DNA from 2 places in the Stenotrophomonas sp. 220_Sma genome. Region 2 is predicted to be linked to the other one. Evidence: predicted binding sites of a transcription regulator. Region 2 holds the regulator's gene; the other holds the start of a gene.

Region 1 (8,700 bases), 2.4 Mb from region 2:
CACGTGCTTGAGCGTTTCCATCCACGGGCCCGGCTTGGGCAGGCGGCGCGCCAGCGCCGGCACGAAGCCGATCAGCAGGAACGGCAGGGCCAGGCCCAGGCCGAGGAACAGGAACACGGTCATCGCCTTCAGCGGCGGGGCAATGAACGCGTAGGCAATCGCGCCGCCCATGAACGGGCCGACGCAGGCACTGCCGACCACGCAGGCCAGCGCACCGGTGAAGAAATCACCGGCCGGGCCACTGCGGCTGGCCAGCGACTGGCCGAGGTTGCCGATGCCGCCGCCCAGTGTGAACACGCCGGACAGGCTCAGGCCCACCGCGAACATGATGTAGGCCAGCGCCGCCACCACGCCCGGGTGCTGCAGCTGGAAGCCGATGCCGACGGCGTTGCCGATCGCGCGCAGGCCAACCATCAACGCACCGATCACTGCGAACGCGACCAAGACGCCCAGCGTGTACCAGAGGGCATGGCTGCGCGCGCGCTGCGGGCTTTCGCCGCTCTGCGCCAGGCTCAGGACCTTCAGCGACAGGATCGGCAGCACGCAGGGCATCAGGTTCAGTACCAGGCCACCGGCCAGCGCCAGCAGCAGGACCCATACGAACGAACGGTCCGGATTCGGCGTGGTCACCGGCGGTCGCGTGCGCAGCGCGTTGTCACCCTGTGCATCGGCGGCGAACTCACGGCTGGCGGTGCCGTCACCTGCAGCAGGGGTCGTTGCATCCGTATTGGGCACGGTTGGCAGCAGGCGCAGCGGTGCGCCGTTGGCGGCTTCGCGTGGTGCGCCGTTGGCAGCGGGCAGCGGGCTGATCACCTCATTGCGCGGTGGCGCCTGGTCGGCACTGCTGCTGACCTTGCCGGCCGGAATGGACAGCTTCACCCGGCGGGTCATCGGCGGGTAGCAGATGCCATCGGTCTGGCAACCCTGGAAGGTCACCACCAGAGTGCTGTCGACCGCATCGGCGATGGAGCGGCGCAGCGGCAGCGGCACTTCCACCTGGTTGAAGTACACCGAGACATCGCCGAAGTGTTCGTCGCGATGCGACTGTGCGGCAGGCCAGCGCAGCTTGTCGGCCAGCACCCCGGTGCTGCCGTCCAGCTTCACCGAAGTGCGGTCGCGATACAGGTAGTAGCCCGGTGCCGGGCTGAAGCGCAGCAGCAGGGTATTGCCGTCGCTGGCGATGGCGTCGAAGCCGAACGCCTGCTCCGACGGCAGCGGCAGCGCCTGGCTGTTGCTGGCCGCGCCCGGCAGGCGCAGGCCACCGCTGTTGCCGGCACCGGCCAGCGGGTTGTTGAACACGGGCTTGCCGCACCGGCACGCGCGGCAGGCACCGCGGCCGCCGCACCGGCGCCCGGCAGCGTGACCTGCACCACGCGCTTCTGCGGCGGGTAGCAGACACCGGCATCGGCGCAGCCCTGGTAACGCACTTCCAGGCTGATGGTGCCGGCGGCGTCGGTCGGCGTGCCGGGCAGGGTGGCCTGCAGGCGTTCGCGATAGGTTTCGACTTCGCCGAAGAAATCGTCGTGGTGCTTGTCGCCCTTGGGCATCTGCAGCGCGCCGGCATTGAAGGCCGGGTCGGCCTTGACGCTGGTGCGGTGGCGATACAGGTAGTAGCCCGGCGCGATCTTGAACTGCAGTTGCACCTGGCCACGCTCGGCGGCGGTCGCGGTCAGTGCGAACGCCTGGTCCACCGGCAGCAGGTCTTTCTCATCCAGGGCGAACGCCGGCAGCGAGAGCCACAACAGGGCGCACAAGGCGGCGCCACGCGCAAACAGAGTCTTCAATCAGTGTCCTCCCGGGTCTGTGCCCGGATCCAGTCCAGATACGCCGGCAGGCCGGCCCGGGTTTCGACCGCAATGCACTCCGGGAGTTCATACGGATGCAGTTCGACGATCCGGGCAATCGCGTCATCGACGCGGCTCGCGGTGGTTTTCACCAGCAGCTGCAGCTCGGCGTCGGTGGTCACCTCGCCCTGCCAGCGGTAGGTCGACTGCGCGCCATCGAGGCGGGTCACGCACGCGGCCAGGCGCTCGCCGACCAGCGCGTGCGCGATGCGCTCGGCACTGGCCCGGTCCGGGCAGGTGGTCAACAGCAGCAGGACGGGATCGACGGTCGACATGACCGTCGAGTATAGGGCCGCCGCCGGGTCAGGGCCCGGCGGCGGCAGTGGACCGCTGCGTTGCGCGGTCAGTTGGCCAGCTGGCAGGAGGCCGGCTTGGCCGAGGTGAACAGGCCCGGGGTCGCCCACTCGGGGTGGTCGATGAACGGGTTGCGGTTGCCCTGGAAGCTGTAGATCACGTCGTTGCGGGCACGCTCGGCTTCATCCGGCGGATCGGACAGGTGCCAGTCGATCAGCGTCGAGAGCAGGCCCATGTAGGCCGGCGAACTGCTGGTCTTGACGATCCTGCTGCGGTCGTCGGTCAGCTCCAGGTCCGGCTCGGACTGGCCGGTGGCCGCATCCTTGCCGCCCTCGTAGCGGATCGCCATGTACATCACCGCACGCGCCATGTCGCCCTTGCGCTTGCCCCACACCTCGAAGGTGCCGGTGTTGCCGTCCGGCGTGCGCACCCAGTTGGAGTTGCCCGGGTAGCCGCCGCTGCCGCCGCCCTGGCCGTTGTTGGCCTCGGTGGCGCGTTCGCCGCAGTTGGCGTCGCATTTGCCGAACGGCTTGTTGCCACGGTCGGCGTTCCACTGCGCGTCGGTCAGGTACAGCATGTGGGTGTCGGTGTACGGCGCGTACGGCAGGCCCTTGTCGCCGGTGGTGCTGGCAAAGCCCAGCGAGTTCGGCCAGGTGTGCTCGCGGTTGTACTTCAGGCCGCCGCCGCTGCCGGCGCGGTCGGTCACCTTGGCGTAGCTGCGGTTGCGGTACGCATCCAGGATCCTGCCGCTGTTGTTCGGATCCTCGTCGGCGATTTCCAGGATGGTCCAGGTGCTGGTGCCCGAGCCGCTGTACGGGTAGGCGGTGTGGCCCTTGATGGTGGCGTGCAGCGAGCAGCGCAGCTGGCTGGGGCTGCTGGTATTGACCTTGGAGTAGTAACCGGCCGGCACGCCCGGGTTGCCCGGGTCCGGATTGCCGCCGGTGCTGGCCACGGTGAAGGCGATGCGGCTGTCGGCGGCGGGGTGCGCCCCCTGCAGGTCGGAGATGCGCGCGGCGCGGATGTCGAAGCGGCAGGCTTCACCGGCCACCAGCGCGGTGTTGGTGGACAGCTTCACGCTGCGGCCGCTGGCCGGGTAGGTCAGCGGCACGCTGCCGGAAGTGCCGCAGCTCAGGGCGAAGGCGCCGCTGGCCAGGTTCACCGTCTCGCTGAACACCACTTCCAGGTCGGCGGCGGCCGGGAAGGTGCTGCTGCCCTGCGCCGGGGTGGTGGTGGAGACCGACGGCGGCGTGTTCGGGCCCGGGGTGCCACCCCCGCTGAAGGTCTGGCCGTTGTTGCAGCTGCCAAACGTCTGCTTGGCCGATTCGGCCCAGGTGAAGTGGGCGTACTGGCTGCCGCTGCCGGTAAGCTGAAGCGAGGTGCCCGGAGCCGTGCTGTTGGTCTCGGCCACCGGAATGTTCTGGCTGGTCATGCCGGCGGCAGGGCCACCGGAGGCGGTGATGGCGCCCTCGTAGCTGAGGAACTGGACCACCTTGCCGCTGGCATCGACCAGGGCGATGCCGTCGTTCGGACCGTTCTGCAGGCCGTTGGTCGGGTAGCTGACCACGGCCAGGGTGGCGCTGCCGCAACCCGCGGCGGTGCCGGCCGGGACCGGATTGTTGGCGTAGACCGTGGCGGCTGAAGGATTGCTGCCGTTGTAGAGATAGAGGCGGTAGCCGGACAGGTCCTCGCCCGCGGTAGCGACCACTTCGATGGCTTCGCCGACGTCACCGGCGGCGGTGCTGTCGTCGTAGTGCAGTTCGTTGATGAAGACCTCGGCCTGGGCCGGCGCGGCGGCCAGCGCCAGCAGGCAGGCGGCGGCAAGCGGGGACAGCAATCGCATCGACTACTCCTTGTGATTGGGAATGCGCGGCCGAGCCTAAGGCCGATCCAGTGACACTTTGTCGTAAATGAACGTCAGATATCTGACAGTGCGACGCGAGTCACCAAAAGTCGAGGATTCCAGAGACAGGGTTGCCGCGTTGCACCGGCATCCAGGCCTTCACATGGGCGCAGATCGAGTGGGCCCGGGGCAGTGAAATTTTTTCCGCGAGCGGCCTTGAAAGGTCCGGGGCCAGCTCCATCTCTGTCCTGCTCCCGATTCATCGGGCTTTTTCGCGAGCAATGCTGGCAGTCACCTGGGGTGAGTGCTAACATCGCCAGACTTTTTCAGACCAATCAATAACTTAAGAGGTCTCTCATGAGCATCAAGCCGCTGCACGACCGCGTTGTGGTCAAGCCGATCGAAGCCGACGAAATCTCCGCCGGTGGCATCGTCATTCCGGATTCGGCCAAGGAAAAGTCCACCAAGGGTGAAGTCGTGGCCGTCGGCCCGGGCAAGCCGCTGGACAACGGCAGCGTGCGCGCGCCGTCGCTGAAGGTCGGCGACAAGGTCATCTACGGCCAGTACGCCGGCAGCTCGTACAAGAGCGAAGGCGTCGAGTACAAGGTCCTGCGCGAAGACGACGTGCTCGCCGTCATCGGCTGAGCCTCGGCGCGACCTGTTTCAACCTGATTCCCAAATCCCAGCCGCCGGGCATCGTCCGGCGCTACCAATGAGGTAATTGCAATGGCTGCCAAGGATATTCGTTTCGGTGAAGACGCCCGTTCGCGCATGGTGCGCGGCGTCAACGTTCTCGCCAATGCCGTCAAGGCCACCCTGGGCCCGAAGGGCCGCAACGTCGTGCTGGAAAAGAGCTTCGGCGCACCGACCATCACCAAGGACGGCGTCTCCGTCGCCAAGGAAATCGAACTGGCTGACAAGTTCGAGAACATGGGTGCGCAGATGGTGAAGGAAGTTGCTTCCCGCACCAACGACGACGCTGGCGACGGCACCACCACCGCCACCGTGCTGGCCCAGGCCCTGATCCGCGAAGGCGCCAAGGCCGTGGCCGCCGGCATGAACCCGATGGACCTCAAGCGTGGTATCGACAAGGCCGTCGTGGCCGCCGTTGCCGAGCTGAAGACCATCTCCAAGCCGACCGCCGACGACAAGGCGATTGCCCAGGTCGGTACCATCTCGGCCAACTCGGACGAGTCGATCGGCCAGATCATCGCTGACGCGATGAAGGAAGTCGGCAAGGAAGGCGTGATCACCGTTGAAGAAGGCTCGGGCCTGGACAACGAGCTGGACGTGGTCAAGGGCATGCAGTTCGACCGCGGCTACCTGTCCCCGTACTTCATCAACAACCAGCAGTCGCAGACCGCTGACCTGGATGACCCGTTCATCCTGCTGCACGACAAGAAGATCTCCAACGTCCGTGACCTGCTGCCGGTGCTGGAAGGCGTCGCCAAGGCCGGCAAGCCGCTGCTGATCGTTGCCGAAGAAGTTGAAGGCGAAGCGCTGGCGACCCTGGTGGTCAACACCATCCGTGGCATCGTCAAGGTCGTGGCCGTCAAGGCGCCGGGCTTCGGCGACCGTCGCAAGGCGATGCTGGAAGACATGGCCGTGCTGACCGGTGGCACCGTGATCTCCGAAGAAGTGGGCCTGTCGCTGGAAAAGGCCACCATCAAGGACCTGGGCCGCGCCAAGAAGGTGCAGGTCTCCAAGGAAAACACCACCATCATCGATGGCGTGGGTGACAAGGCTGCCGTCGACGCACGCGTCGGCCAGATCAAGACCCAGATCCAGGACACCTCCTCGGATTACGACCGCGAGAAGCTGCAGGAACGCGTGGCCAAGCTGGCCGGTGGCGTTGCCGTGATCAAGGTCGGTGCTTCGACCGAAATCGAAATGAAGGAAAAGAAGGATCGCGTCGACGACGCCCTGCACGCTACCCGTGCAGCCGTTGAAGAAGGCGTGGTCCCGGGCGGCGGCGTGGCCCTGGTCCGTGCGGTCACCGCACTGGCCGGCCTGAAGGGTGCCAACGAAGACCAGAACCACGGCATCCAGATCGCCCTGCGCGCGATGGAAGCCCCGCTGCGCGAAATCGTGGCCAACGCCGGTGAAGAACCGTCGGTCATCATCAACAAGGTCAAGGAAGGCACCGGCAGCTTCGGCTACAACGCCGCCACCGGCGAGTTCGGCGACATGCTGCAGTTCGGCATCCTGGACCCGACCAAGGTGACCCGTTCGGCGCTGCAGAACGCGGCCTCGATCGCTGGCCTGATGATCACCACCGAAGCCATGGTTGCCGAAGCTCCGAAGAAGGACGAGCCGGCCATGGGTGGCGCCGGTGGCATGGGCGGCATGGGTGGCATGGGCGGCATGGACTTCTAAGTCCCCACGTTCGCCCCGCAATGAAAAACCCCGCCGCAAGGCGGGGTTTTTTTGTGGCCGGCCGCAACGGCATCGCTTTCCGAGCGGCTCATCCTGCGTCCTGCAGGGTGTGTGTGCCTGCTGCCTGCGGCGTCATCAGTGCTGCATGCAACCAGGTCATGAAAGCAGGTATCGCCGCGTTGGCCTCGCCGTCCGCACGCGTCACCGCGTAGTAGGCGAAGGCCTGTGGCCAGGGCTGGTCGATCACCACCTGCAGCCGGCCATTGGCGAGTTCTTCGGCCGCGTGGATGTCGCGCACCAGGGCGATGCCTTGCCCGGCCACCGCCGCGCGGATCAGCAACAGGTCGTCATCGAACGCAGGGCCGCGCTCCAGTCGTTCATCGCCGGGCAGATCCAGTGCCTGGAACCACAGCCGCCAGTCGCTGCGGTCGGCGTCCTGCAGCAGCGGCAGCTGCAGGCAATCCTGCACTGTACCCACGGCAGGCGCGCTGGCCAGCAGCGCAGGGCTGGCAACCGGCAGCAGTACCGGCGCCAGAAGATGCTCGGCATGCAGGCCAGGGTAGCGGCCCAGTCCATGACGGATCGCGATGTCCACGCCGTCGCGGCGCAGGTCGACCAACGCCGCGCTCGAGTCCAGCTGAACGTCCACCTGCGGATGCAACGCACTGAACCCGCCCAGTCGCGGCGCCAACCACTGTGCGGCGAAGCTCGGTGCCGCGCTGATGCGTAGCGTGCACCGCGTTTCCCAGCGTTCGAGTGTCTGCAGGCTCTGTGCGATCTGGTCGAAGGCCTGCAGCAGCTCCGGATACACACGCGCGCCGGCTGCACTGAGCACCACGCCATGCCGGGTGCGGTCGAACAGGCTCACGCCCAGCCGCTCCTGCAGCTGTCGAAGCTGCTGGCTGATTGCACCAGGTGTCACCCCCATCGCATCGGCGGCGGCGGTCAGGCTGCCATGTCGGCCAGTTTCAACGAAGGCCCGCAGGCCCAGCAGCGGCAGCACCGCACCCATCTCAACTCTCCTGTAACCGCGTCGGCACGCGCCGCGCTGCGACAGCATATCGACCGCACTGCAGGCTGTCGCGCGCGCGTCGCGCACGTTGAGCCCCGCTCAACTCCCCGTGCAGAAGACATCGTTTCCCCGCTACTCAGGCCCTTCCTAGACTGCCTGCACGGCTGCTGCAGCGCCCGTTCCCGCATCGCCCGGCCACCTTCAACGGCCGGTGCATGCCGTCGCTCCCTGCGTCCAGGATTCCCATGAACGAACCTTCGCTGCACCTGTACTCCGACAGTTCTCCCAATGGCTTCAAGGCCACCATCGCACTGGAAGAACTGGGTCTTCCCTATCGCCTTCACCACGTCCACATCGCCGATGGCGAACATCGCCATCCCGACTTCCTGCGGCTCAACCCGCATGGCCGCATTCCCGTGCTGGAAGATCGCGCGCGCGGCATCGTTGTCTTCGAATCGGCGGCGATCCTGATGTACCTGGCCGAACAGGGCAATGCGTTGCTGCCTTCCGAACCGGCTGCACGCTGGGAGACGCTGACCTGGCTGATGTTCCATGCCGCCAGCGTCGGCCCGATCCTCGGCCAGCGCGTGCATTTCGAGCACTTCGCACAACAGCCCGATTCCGCGGCAATCGAACGCTACCGCCGCCTGAGCGACGAGCTGTTCGGCGTACTCGACCAGCGCCTGCAGGGACGCGAGTGGTTGGCTGGCGATCACTACTCGATTGCCGACATCGCCCACTTCGGCTGGCTGCACATCGCCCGCATCATCGGCATCGATTTGTCGCGGCATCGCCATCTGGATGCGTGGTACGCGCGGGTTGCAGCACGCCCTGCGGTACAGCGCGGCGTGCAGCTGCCCGAGCCGGCCACCGGTCCGTAAGGAGGCCATGCTGATGAATGATTCCATTGCGATGCCGGGCGCGTCGGCGCCGGTCTTTGCCGCGCACCCGGGCTACCAGCGCATGTTCCGCGCCGATGCGCTGACGCTGGGCATCTACCTGCCGCTGCGCTTCTACCAGGGCGACATGGCCGTGCTGCAGGGCCAGGCGCGGCTGGTGGAGGAGATCGACCGCCACAACTTTGCCGCGGTATGGGTGCGCGACGTGCCGCTGTTCGATCCGCTGTTCGGTGATGCAGGCCAGCTGTTCGATCCATTCACCTACCTTGCGTGGCTGGCAGCGCGCACGCAGCGCGTGGCCCTGGCCACCGGCAGCGTGGTGCTGCCACTGCGCCATCCGATCGATCTGGCCAAGGCCGCGGCGTCGCTCGATCAGCTGTCCGGTGGGCGGCTGGTGATGGGTGTGGCGTCCGGTGATCGACCGCTGGAGTTCCC
Region 2 (8,700 bases):
ATGCGGCGTGCTGGCCATACGGCACGATCACTGCGGCAGCGATCAACGGGCCCAGCGCTGTTCCGAAATTGCCACCCACCTGGAACACCGACTGCGCGAAGCCGTGACGGCCGCCCGAGGCCAGTCGCGCGATGCGCGAGGCTTCCGGATGGAAGATGGCCGAGCCAATACCGACCATCGCCGCCGCCATCAGCACCACCGCGTAGTTCGGTGCGAAGCCGAGCAGCAGCATGCCGCACAGGGTCGAGGCCATGCCGATCGGCAGCGAGTACGGGGCTGGGCGACGGTCGGTGGCCATGCCGATCAACGGCTGGAAGATCGAGGCGGTGAGCTGGTAGGTCAGCGTGATCAGGCCGATCTGGGTGAAGCTGAGATTGAAGCCGCCCTTGATCACCGGATAGATGGCCAGGATCAGCGACTGCATCATGTCGTTGACGACATGCGAGGTGGAAATGGCGGCCAGCACGCCGGGGGCCACCGGGCGTGAGGTCGTTGCGGGAGAAGCCAGGGTCGACATGGACACAGTCAGGTTGGGGGCGAGCCACGCATGCTACGGTGGCCTCCCCCTCCCTTCTGCCGCGTTCGGGTCATGGCATATCGCAAAAAGGACACTCCCTGCCCGGTCCGCGAGACTGCGCCGTGGAACGAGGTTCCGGTGCACCGCCCGGTGACCTGCCGCGCCCGCCACTACAAACCCGGCACCCACATCGCGCCCCACCGGCATCGCCGTCACCAGCTGGTGTTCGCCATGTCCGGACTGATGGTGGTGCGTGCGGACGGCGGCCGCTGGGTGGTGCCCTCGACCCGCGCGATCTGGGTGCCGGCCGGCATGGCCCATGCGGTGGACTGCATCGCTGAGGTGCATATGCGCAGCCTGTATGTCGAACCGGACTTCGCGCCGCAGCTGCCGGACGAGGCGTTCGCGGTACAGGTAGCGCCGTTGCTGCGCGAGCTGCTGCTCGCCGCCAGCCTGATCGAGACCGCGCATGTGGATGACAGCCGCGACGGCCGCGTGGTGCGCCTGCTGCTGGACGAGCTGCACCGCATGGACGTGCTGCCGCTACACCTGCCCTCGCCCTCCGACCCGCGCCTGCAGCGGATCTGCCAGCACATCCAGAAACATCCCGGCGACGACGCCACCCTGCAGGACTGGGCGCAGGCGCTGCAGGTGGACGTGAAAACCATCCAGCGCCATTTCGCCAGCGAACTGGGCATGACCTTCGGGCAGTGGCGGCAGCAAGCACGGCTGCTGGCCGCCCTGGAGCGACTGGCGGTCGGCGACAAGGTCATCGATGTCGCGCTGGCGATGGGCTACGACAGCCCCAGCGCGTTCACCAGCATGTTCAAGCGGCAGCTGGGGCAGACGCCGGCGGCGTTTTTCCGTTGACCGCATACGACAACGCCGGGCATGGCCCGGCGCTATCGTTCATCGCTTCCGTCGAAAAACTCAGGACGTCATCCGGTCCCAGAAACCCTTCACGCCATCCATGAAGGTGGCCGACTTCGGCGAATGCTTGCGCGCTTCCTCACCGACGAAGGTGGCTTCGAACTGCTCCAGCAGCTTGCGCTGTTCGTTGGTGAGGTTGACCGGGGTCTCCACCACCACACGGCAGTACAGGTCGCCTTCGCTGCGGCTGCGCACCGAACGCACGCCCTTGCCACGCAGGCGGAACAGCTTGCCGGTCTGGGTCTCGGCCGGAATGCGGATCTCCGCTTCGCCGCCCAGGGTGGCCACGCGCACGGTGTCACCCAGTGCCGCCTGCGAGATGCGGATCGGCACTTCGCAGTGCAGGTCGTCGCCATCGCGCTGGAAGATCGCATGCTCGCGCACGCGCACTTCCACGTACAGGTCGCCCGGCGGCGTACCGGCCGGGCCGGCCTCGCCTTCGCCCTGCAGGCGGATGCGGTCGCCGGTATCGACGCCCGCCGGCACCTTCACCGACAGCACCTTGTCTTCCTCGACACGGCCATTGCCGTGGCAGGTCTTGCAGGGCTTGGCAATGATCTGGCCGCGGCCGCCGCAGTTGTGGCAGGCCTGCTGCATGGCGAAGATGCCGCGTTGGATGCGCACCTGGCCGCGGCCATGACACACATTGCAGGTCTCGACCTTGCCGTCTTCGGAGCCACTGCCATCGCAGTCGCCGCACTCGGCCAGGGTCGGGATCTCGATGCGGCGCTCGACGCCGCGCACGGCCTCTTCCAGGTCCAGTTCCATCACGTAGCCGATGTCGGCGCCACGACGGGCCTGGCGCGGACCACCGCCGCCACCGCCAAAGATGTTGCCGAAGATATCGCCGAAGATATCGTTCATGTCCGGGCCGCCCGGACCGCCTCCGCCCATGCCGTGCTCGAACGCGGCGTGGCCATGGCTGTCGTACATGCGGCGCTTGTTGCCGTCGGACAGCACTTCGTAGGCTTCCTTGCACTCCTTGAAGGAGGCTTCGGCCGCCGCATCACCCGGGTTGCGGTCCGGGTGGAACTTCATCGCGCAGCGACGGTAGGCCTTCTTCAGCTCTTCGTCGTTGGCGGTGCGGGCAACGCCCAGCACTTCGTAGTAATCGCGCTTGCTCATATCGTGAATCGGGTTCCGGAAAGTCGGGATTCGTCAAAGCGGAAGAGCGGAACCAGGTCCGCTCTTGCGTCGGGCGCCCCGACACGCCGGTGGGCGGTCAGGACCCTGATGCGACAACGGGACGCTGATGGCCAGCGTCCCGTGTCGGTCCGGATCAGGACTTCTTGTCGTCCTTGACTTCGGTGAACTCGGCGTCCACCACGTCATCCTGCGGCTTGCCCGCATTGCCAGCGTCGGCACCCGGGGCGGCACCGCCCTGGTCGGCCGAAGCGGCGGCGAACAGCGACTGGCCGGCTTCTTCCAGTGCCTTCGACTTGGCTTCGATCTGTGCCTTGTCGTCACCCTTCATCGCGGTTTCCAGGTCGGCCAGCGCCGCCTCGACCTTGCCGATGACATCGCCGCCGACCTTGCTGCCGTGCTCGGTGATGGCGCTGCGGGTGCCGTGGATCAGGGCGTCGGCCTGGTTGCGGGCCTGCACCAGCTCCTGGAACTTCTTGTCTTCTTCGCGGTTGGCTTCCGCGTCGGCGACCATGCGTGCGATCTCCTCCTCGGACAGGCCCGAACCGGCCTTGATCTCGACCTTCTGTTCCTTGTTGGTCTTCTTGTCCTTGGCCGACACGTGCAGGATGCCGTTGGCGTCGATGTCGAAGGACACTTCCACCTGCGGCAGGCCGCGCGGGGCCGGCTCGATGCCGGACAGGTCGAACTTGGCCAGCGACTTGTTGAAGCGGGCCTGTTCGCGCTCACCCTGCAGCACGTGCACGGTCACGGCCGACTGGTTGTCCTCGGCGGTGGAGAACACCTGCGAGGCCTTGGTCGGGATGGTGGTGTTCTTCTCGATGATCTTGGTGAACACGCCGCCCATGGTCTCGATGCCCAGCGACAGCGGGGTCACGTCCAGCAGCAGCACGTCCTTGACGTCGCCGCCCAGCACGCCGCCCTGGATCGCAGCACCCAGTGCCACGGCCTCGTCCGGGTTGACGTCCTTGCGCGGTTCCTTGCCGAAGAACTCGGTCACCGCCTGCTGCACCTTCGGCATGCGGGTCTGGCCACCGACCAGGATCACTTCGCTGATGTCGCTCGAACGCAGGCCGGCATCGTTCAGGGCGACGCGGCACGGCTCGATCGACTTCTTGATCAGGTCTTCCACCAGCGCTTCCAGCTTGGCGCGGGTCAGCTTGATGTTCAGGTGCTTCGGACCCGAGGCGTCAGCGGTGACGTACGGCAGGTTCACTTCGGTCTGCTGGGCGCTGGACAGCTCGATCTTGGCGCGCTCGGCGGCGTCCTTCAGGCGCTGCAGGGCCAGCGGATCCTTGCGCAGGTCGATGCCCTGGTCCTTGTTGAACTCTTCAACCAGGTACTCGATGACGCGGTTGTCGAAGTCTTCGCCGCCCAGGAAGGTGTCGCCGTTGGTGGCCAGCACTTCGAACTGCTTCTCGCCGTCGACGTTGGCGATCTCGATCACCGAGACGTCGAAGGTGCCGCCGCCCAGGTCGTACACCACGATCTTGCGATCCTTGTTGTCACCCTTGTCCAGGCCATAGGCCAGCGCAGCCGCAGTCGGCTCGTTGATGATGCGCTTGACGTCCAGGCCCGCAATGCGGCCGGCGTCCTTGGTCGCCTGGCGCTGGCTGTCGTTGAAGTAGGCCGGCACGGTGATGACCGCTTCGGTGACCTTCTCACCGAGGAAGTCCTCGGCGGTCTTCTTCATCTTTTCCAGCACCTTGGCCGAGATTTCCTGCGGGGCCATCTTCTTGCCGTCGCTGGTCGACACCCAGGCGTCGCCATTGTCATGGGCCAGGATGCCGTACGGGACGTGGGCGATGTCCTTCTGCACTTCGGCGTCGGTGAACTTGCGGCCGATCAGGCGCTTCACCGCATAGAAGGTGTTCTTCGGATTGGTCACGGCCTGGCGCTTGGCCGAGGCGCCGACCAGGACTTCGCCGTCCTTGGTGTAGGCGACGATCGACGGGGTGGTGCGATCGCCTTCCGAATTCTCGATGACGCGGGCCTTGCCGCCGTCCATGATCGCCACGCACGAGTTGGTGGTGCCGAGGTCGATACCAATGATCTTGCCCATGGGGGAGACTCCTGAGGATGCTTGTTGGGGTCAGTCCGGCCGCTCGGCCGGTGGATGAATACGATGTGGGGGAGGCTCGTGGAACATTCAAGCCACCTCCCGAACGCTGTGTTCAGCGCCTGGAAAACCTTGCCAGGCATGGCCTGGCACGACCGCGACCGGGCATGGCCCGGCCCGGCCGATCAATCGGCGGCCACCACCACCAGCGCCGGCCGCAGCAGGCGCTCGTTGAGCAGGTAGCCCTTCTGGAACACGGTCACCACGCTGCCCGGGGCGGCGCCCGGGGTCGGCACCTGGCTGATCGCCTGGTGGTGTTCCGGGTTGAACGGCTGGCCGATCGGGTCCAGCAGGACCAGGCCGTTGTCGGCAGCGACCTTCAGCAGCTGCTTGTAGGTCAGCTCCAGGCCTTCGCGCAGCGGATGCGGGTCGTCGCCGGCGGCCTTCAGGCCGGCATCCAGGCTGTCGAATACCGGCAGCAGCTCGCCAAGCAGCTTCTCGTTGGCGAACTTGCGGGCCTGCTCGATGTCACGGGCAACACGCTTGCGCTGGTTCTCGAGGTCGGCGCGCTCACGCAGCGCATCGGCCTTGATCTGCTCGACTTCGGCGCGCAGGCGCTCCACTTCGTCGTTGACGCCGGCGGCGGCGGCCGCATCGGCGGCAGTCTGCTGGGATTCGATATCTGGATGTTCGTGGTTCATGTCTGGGTCCCTGGCGGTCAATCTCCGCCTCCACCCACCCTAGTGTGGGCGGGATGCTGCGTTTCAAGCGTCGGATGTTCCGGGAGTGCGCCCGGCCGGTGAAAAGGCCGCGCCGAGCACATCGGCAGTGGCCTGGACCAGCGGAATCATGCGGTCGTAGGCCATCCGCTTGGGGCCGATCACGCCCAGCACGCCCAGTACCTGGCCATTGGCGGTGTACGGGGCGGTGACCAGCGAGACCCCCTGCAGCGGCATCATCCCGGTCTCTTCGCCGATGAAGATGCGCACGCCTGGGGCCTGGATGGTCCGCTCCAGCAGCTGCAGGATCTCGCGCTTGCTGGAGAACAGCTCGAACAGTTCGCGCAGGCGCTCCAGGTCGGACAGGTCCTGCACCCCCATCAGGCGGGTCTGGCCGGCCACCAGCATGTCGTCGGCGGCCGGCTGCAGGGCCTGCTCGGCCAGTTCGATGCTGTGCGCCAGCAGCTGCTCCAGCTCGGAACGGGCATCGCGCAGCTCCAGCAGCAGGCGGGTGCGGATCTCGGCCATCGGCAGGCCGGCGAAATGCGCATTGAGGTAGTTGGCCACCTGCTCCAGCTGGCCCGGCGCGAACTCCTGCCGGGTCTCGATGACGCGGTTCTGCACCTCGTTGTCGGCGAACACCAGGATCGCCAGCACCCGGCGCCCGTCCAGCGCCACGAAATCGATCTGTCGGAAGGCGAACTGCTCGCGCCGTGGCGCGCTGACCACGCCGACGAAGTGACTCATCGCCGACAGCAGCTCCGAGGCGCTGCCGAGCAGGGCCTGGGTGCTGCCGCCGCTGGCCAGCTCCTGGCGCAACCGGGCCAGCTCGCCCTCGCCCGGCGGCTGCATCTGCAGCAGGCTGTCGACGAACACCCGATAGCCATGCGCGGTCGGGATGCGCCCGGCCGAGGTGTGCGGCGAGGCCAGCAGCCCCAGGTCTTCCAGGTCGCCGAGGATGTTGCGGATGGTGGCCGGGCTGACCTCCAGGCCGGCCACGCGCGCCAGCGTCTGCGAGCCGACCGGCTCACCGTCCTGGATGTAACGCGCAATCAGCGTGCGCAGCAGATGGCGCGCACGCGGGGCAAGCTGGTCGGGAGAACCGTGCATGGAATCAACCTGTGAGACACGGACACTAGATAATGGCGGCGCATCACCTTGGCAAGTCATTGGACCTCCCTCGCCCGCGTGCTAGCGTTGCGCGGCTGCTGATACCCCCTTACCCATGCTCAGACATCTTTCGATCAAGGATTTTGCCGTCGTCCGCGCCACCGAACTGGAGTTCGGGCCAGGCATGACCGTGGTTTCAGGCGAGACCGGCGCCGGCAAGTCGCTGATGGTCGACGCGCTGGGCTTCCTGTCCGGCCTGCGCGCCGACAGTGGCGTGGTCCGCCACGGCGCCGCCCGCGCCGAGCTTTCGGCCGAATTCGCGCTGGACCAGCTGCAGGCCGCGCGCCAATGGCTGGCCGACAACGAGCTGGACGACGAGGAACAATGCCAGCTGCGCCGCGTGATCCGTGCCGACGGCGGTTCGCGGGCGTGGATCAATGGCCGTCCGGTGACCCTGGCCCAGCTGGGCGACCTGGCCTCGTTGCTGGTGGAGATCCACGGCCAGCACGAACAGCAGGCCCTGCTGACGCGCCCGTCGCAGCTGGCCCTGCTGGATGCCTATGCCAGCAACGAGAACGAGCGCCGCCAGGTGCGCCGCGCCGCCGCGGCCTGGCAGGCTCTGGTCGATGAATCGCTGGCGCTGTCGCAACAGGGCGACGTCAGTGACCGGATCGGCTTCCTGGAGCACCAGCTGCGCGAACTGGACCGCGAAGATCTGGAACCGGAGTCGATCGTCGCACTCGGTGCCAGCCACCGCCGCCAGGCCCATGCCAGCGCCCTGCTGAGCGCCTGCCAGGCGGCCAGCAACCAGCTCAATGGCGACGACGGCAGTTCCGCGCTGGACCTGCTGCAGCAGGTGCGCCACGAGCTGTCGCGCCTGATCGAACACGACCCGCGCCTGGGCGAGGTGGACGGTCTGATCGAGAACGCCTCGATCCAGCTGCACGAAGCCCTGTCGCTGCTGGACCGCGTGCACGACGACCTTGATGCCGACCCGGAGCAGTTCGAGGAGAACGAGCGTCGCCTCGGCCGCCTGCACGACCTGGCCCGCAAGCACCGCGTGCCGATGGACGAGCTGGGCGCGCAGCGCGAGCGCATGCATGCCGAAGTGGAACAGCTGCGCGGCGCCGACGAACGCCTGCAGCGCCTGTCCGGCGAGATCGACAAAGCCGCCGCCGCCTGGCGCATACAGGCCGAGGTGCTGACCGCCAGCCGTCGCAGCGCCGCTGCCGAACTGTCGGCCACCACCACCGGCATCATCGCCGAGCTGGGCATGGGCGGTGGCCAGTTCCTGATCGAACTGGAACCGCAGGACGCCGGCAAGCCCGACCCGCAGGGTGCCGAACGCGTGGAGTTCCTGGTGGCGGCCAACGCCGGCCAGCCACCGCGCGCCCTGCGCAAGGTGGCCTCGGGCGGTGAACTGTCGCGCATTTCGCTGGCCATCGAAGTGGCCGCGCTGGACCTGGATGCAGTACCGACCATGGTGTTCGACGAAGTCGACTCCGGCATCGGTGGCGCGGTGGCGGACATCGTCGGCCAGAAGCTGCGCGCCCTTGGCGAGAAGCGCCAGGTGCTGTGCGTGACCCACCTGCCGCAGGTCGCCTCCAAGGGCCACGCGCATTACCGGGTCAGCAAGGCGCCGGTGGAAGGCATGACCCAGAGCGCGGTGGAAAAGCTGGACAGCAAGGCGCGCGAGGAAGAGCTGGCGCGCATGCTGGGCGGCGTGGAAGTGAGCAAGGAAGCGCGCGCCGCCGCCCGCAAGCTGCTGCAGGTCTGAGGCCTGTTCGCGGTTATCCACGCATGGCGTGGATCTACAACGCGCGAGGTAGTGCCGGCCGCTGGCCGGCAACCCAACACAGGTGAACGAAGATCATGAGGTTGCCGGCCAGCGGCCGGCACTACCCCTGTGGCCGCGCCAGATCCACCGTTTCCACCAGAAAATCAAGGAACGCGCGCACCCGCAGCGGCAGGTAGCCACCCTGCCCCAGGAACACCGCGTGCACCTCTTCCAGGTCACCGGGATTGGCCTCTTCCAGCACCGGCAGCAGGCGTCCGGCGGCGATGTCCTCCTGCACCTGGTAGGTCGCCAGCCGCGCCATGCCCAACCCGCCCAGCACCAGCTGCCGCAGCGCGTTGCCGTTGCTGGCGCGGGCATTGCCACTGGGCAGCACCATCCGCTCGCGTCCGTCCTGCAGCAGCGGCCAGCCCTGCATCGCACGCGC

Evidence for each region. Region 2 encodes HrcA, which represses chaperone genes, less so after heat shock. Its sites were predicted from a motif close to TTNGCACTCNNNNNNNNNGAGTGCNAA; they were not measured.
Region 1: a site for HrcA is predicted at 4,263-4,289, ahead of ACZLIB_RS20615 (co-chaperone GroES). Genes of this name have one in related genera too.

Annotation. Positions count from the first base shown of each region.
Region 1 is NZ_CM151348.1:4,418,995-4,427,694, reverse strand. Features, by position in the region: partial or broken gene ACZLIB_RS20630 (protein-disulfide reductase DsbD family protein) at 1-1,784, opposite strand, end outside; gene cutA (divalent-cation tolerance protein CutA) at 1,781-2,119, opposite strand; gene ACZLIB_RS20620 (endonuclease) at 2,188-3,978, opposite strand; gene ACZLIB_RS20615 (co-chaperone GroES) at 4,336-4,623, shown strand; gene groL (chaperonin GroEL) at 4,705-6,354, shown strand; gene ACZLIB_RS20605 (LysR substrate-binding domain-containing protein) at 6,443-7,366, opposite strand; gene ACZLIB_RS20600 (glutathione S-transferase family protein) at 7,612-8,247, shown strand; gene ACZLIB_RS20595 (LLM class oxidoreductase) at 8,261-8,700, shown strand, end outside.
Region 2 is NZ_CM151348.1:1,877,496-1,886,195, reverse strand. Features, by position in the region: gene ACZLIB_RS08995 (MFS transporter) at 1-517, opposite strand, end outside; gene ACZLIB_RS08990 (AraC family transcriptional regulator) at 590-1,387, shown strand; gene dnaJ (molecular chaperone DnaJ) at 1,448-2,572, opposite strand; gene dnaK (molecular chaperone DnaK) at 2,727-4,652, opposite strand; gene grpE (nucleotide exchange factor GrpE) at 4,835-5,350, opposite strand; gene hrcA (heat-inducible transcriptional repressor HrcA) at 5,414-6,478, opposite strand; gene recN (DNA repair protein RecN) at 6,594-8,255, shown strand; gene ACZLIB_RS08960 (LysR family transcriptional regulator) at 8,377-8,700, opposite strand, start outside.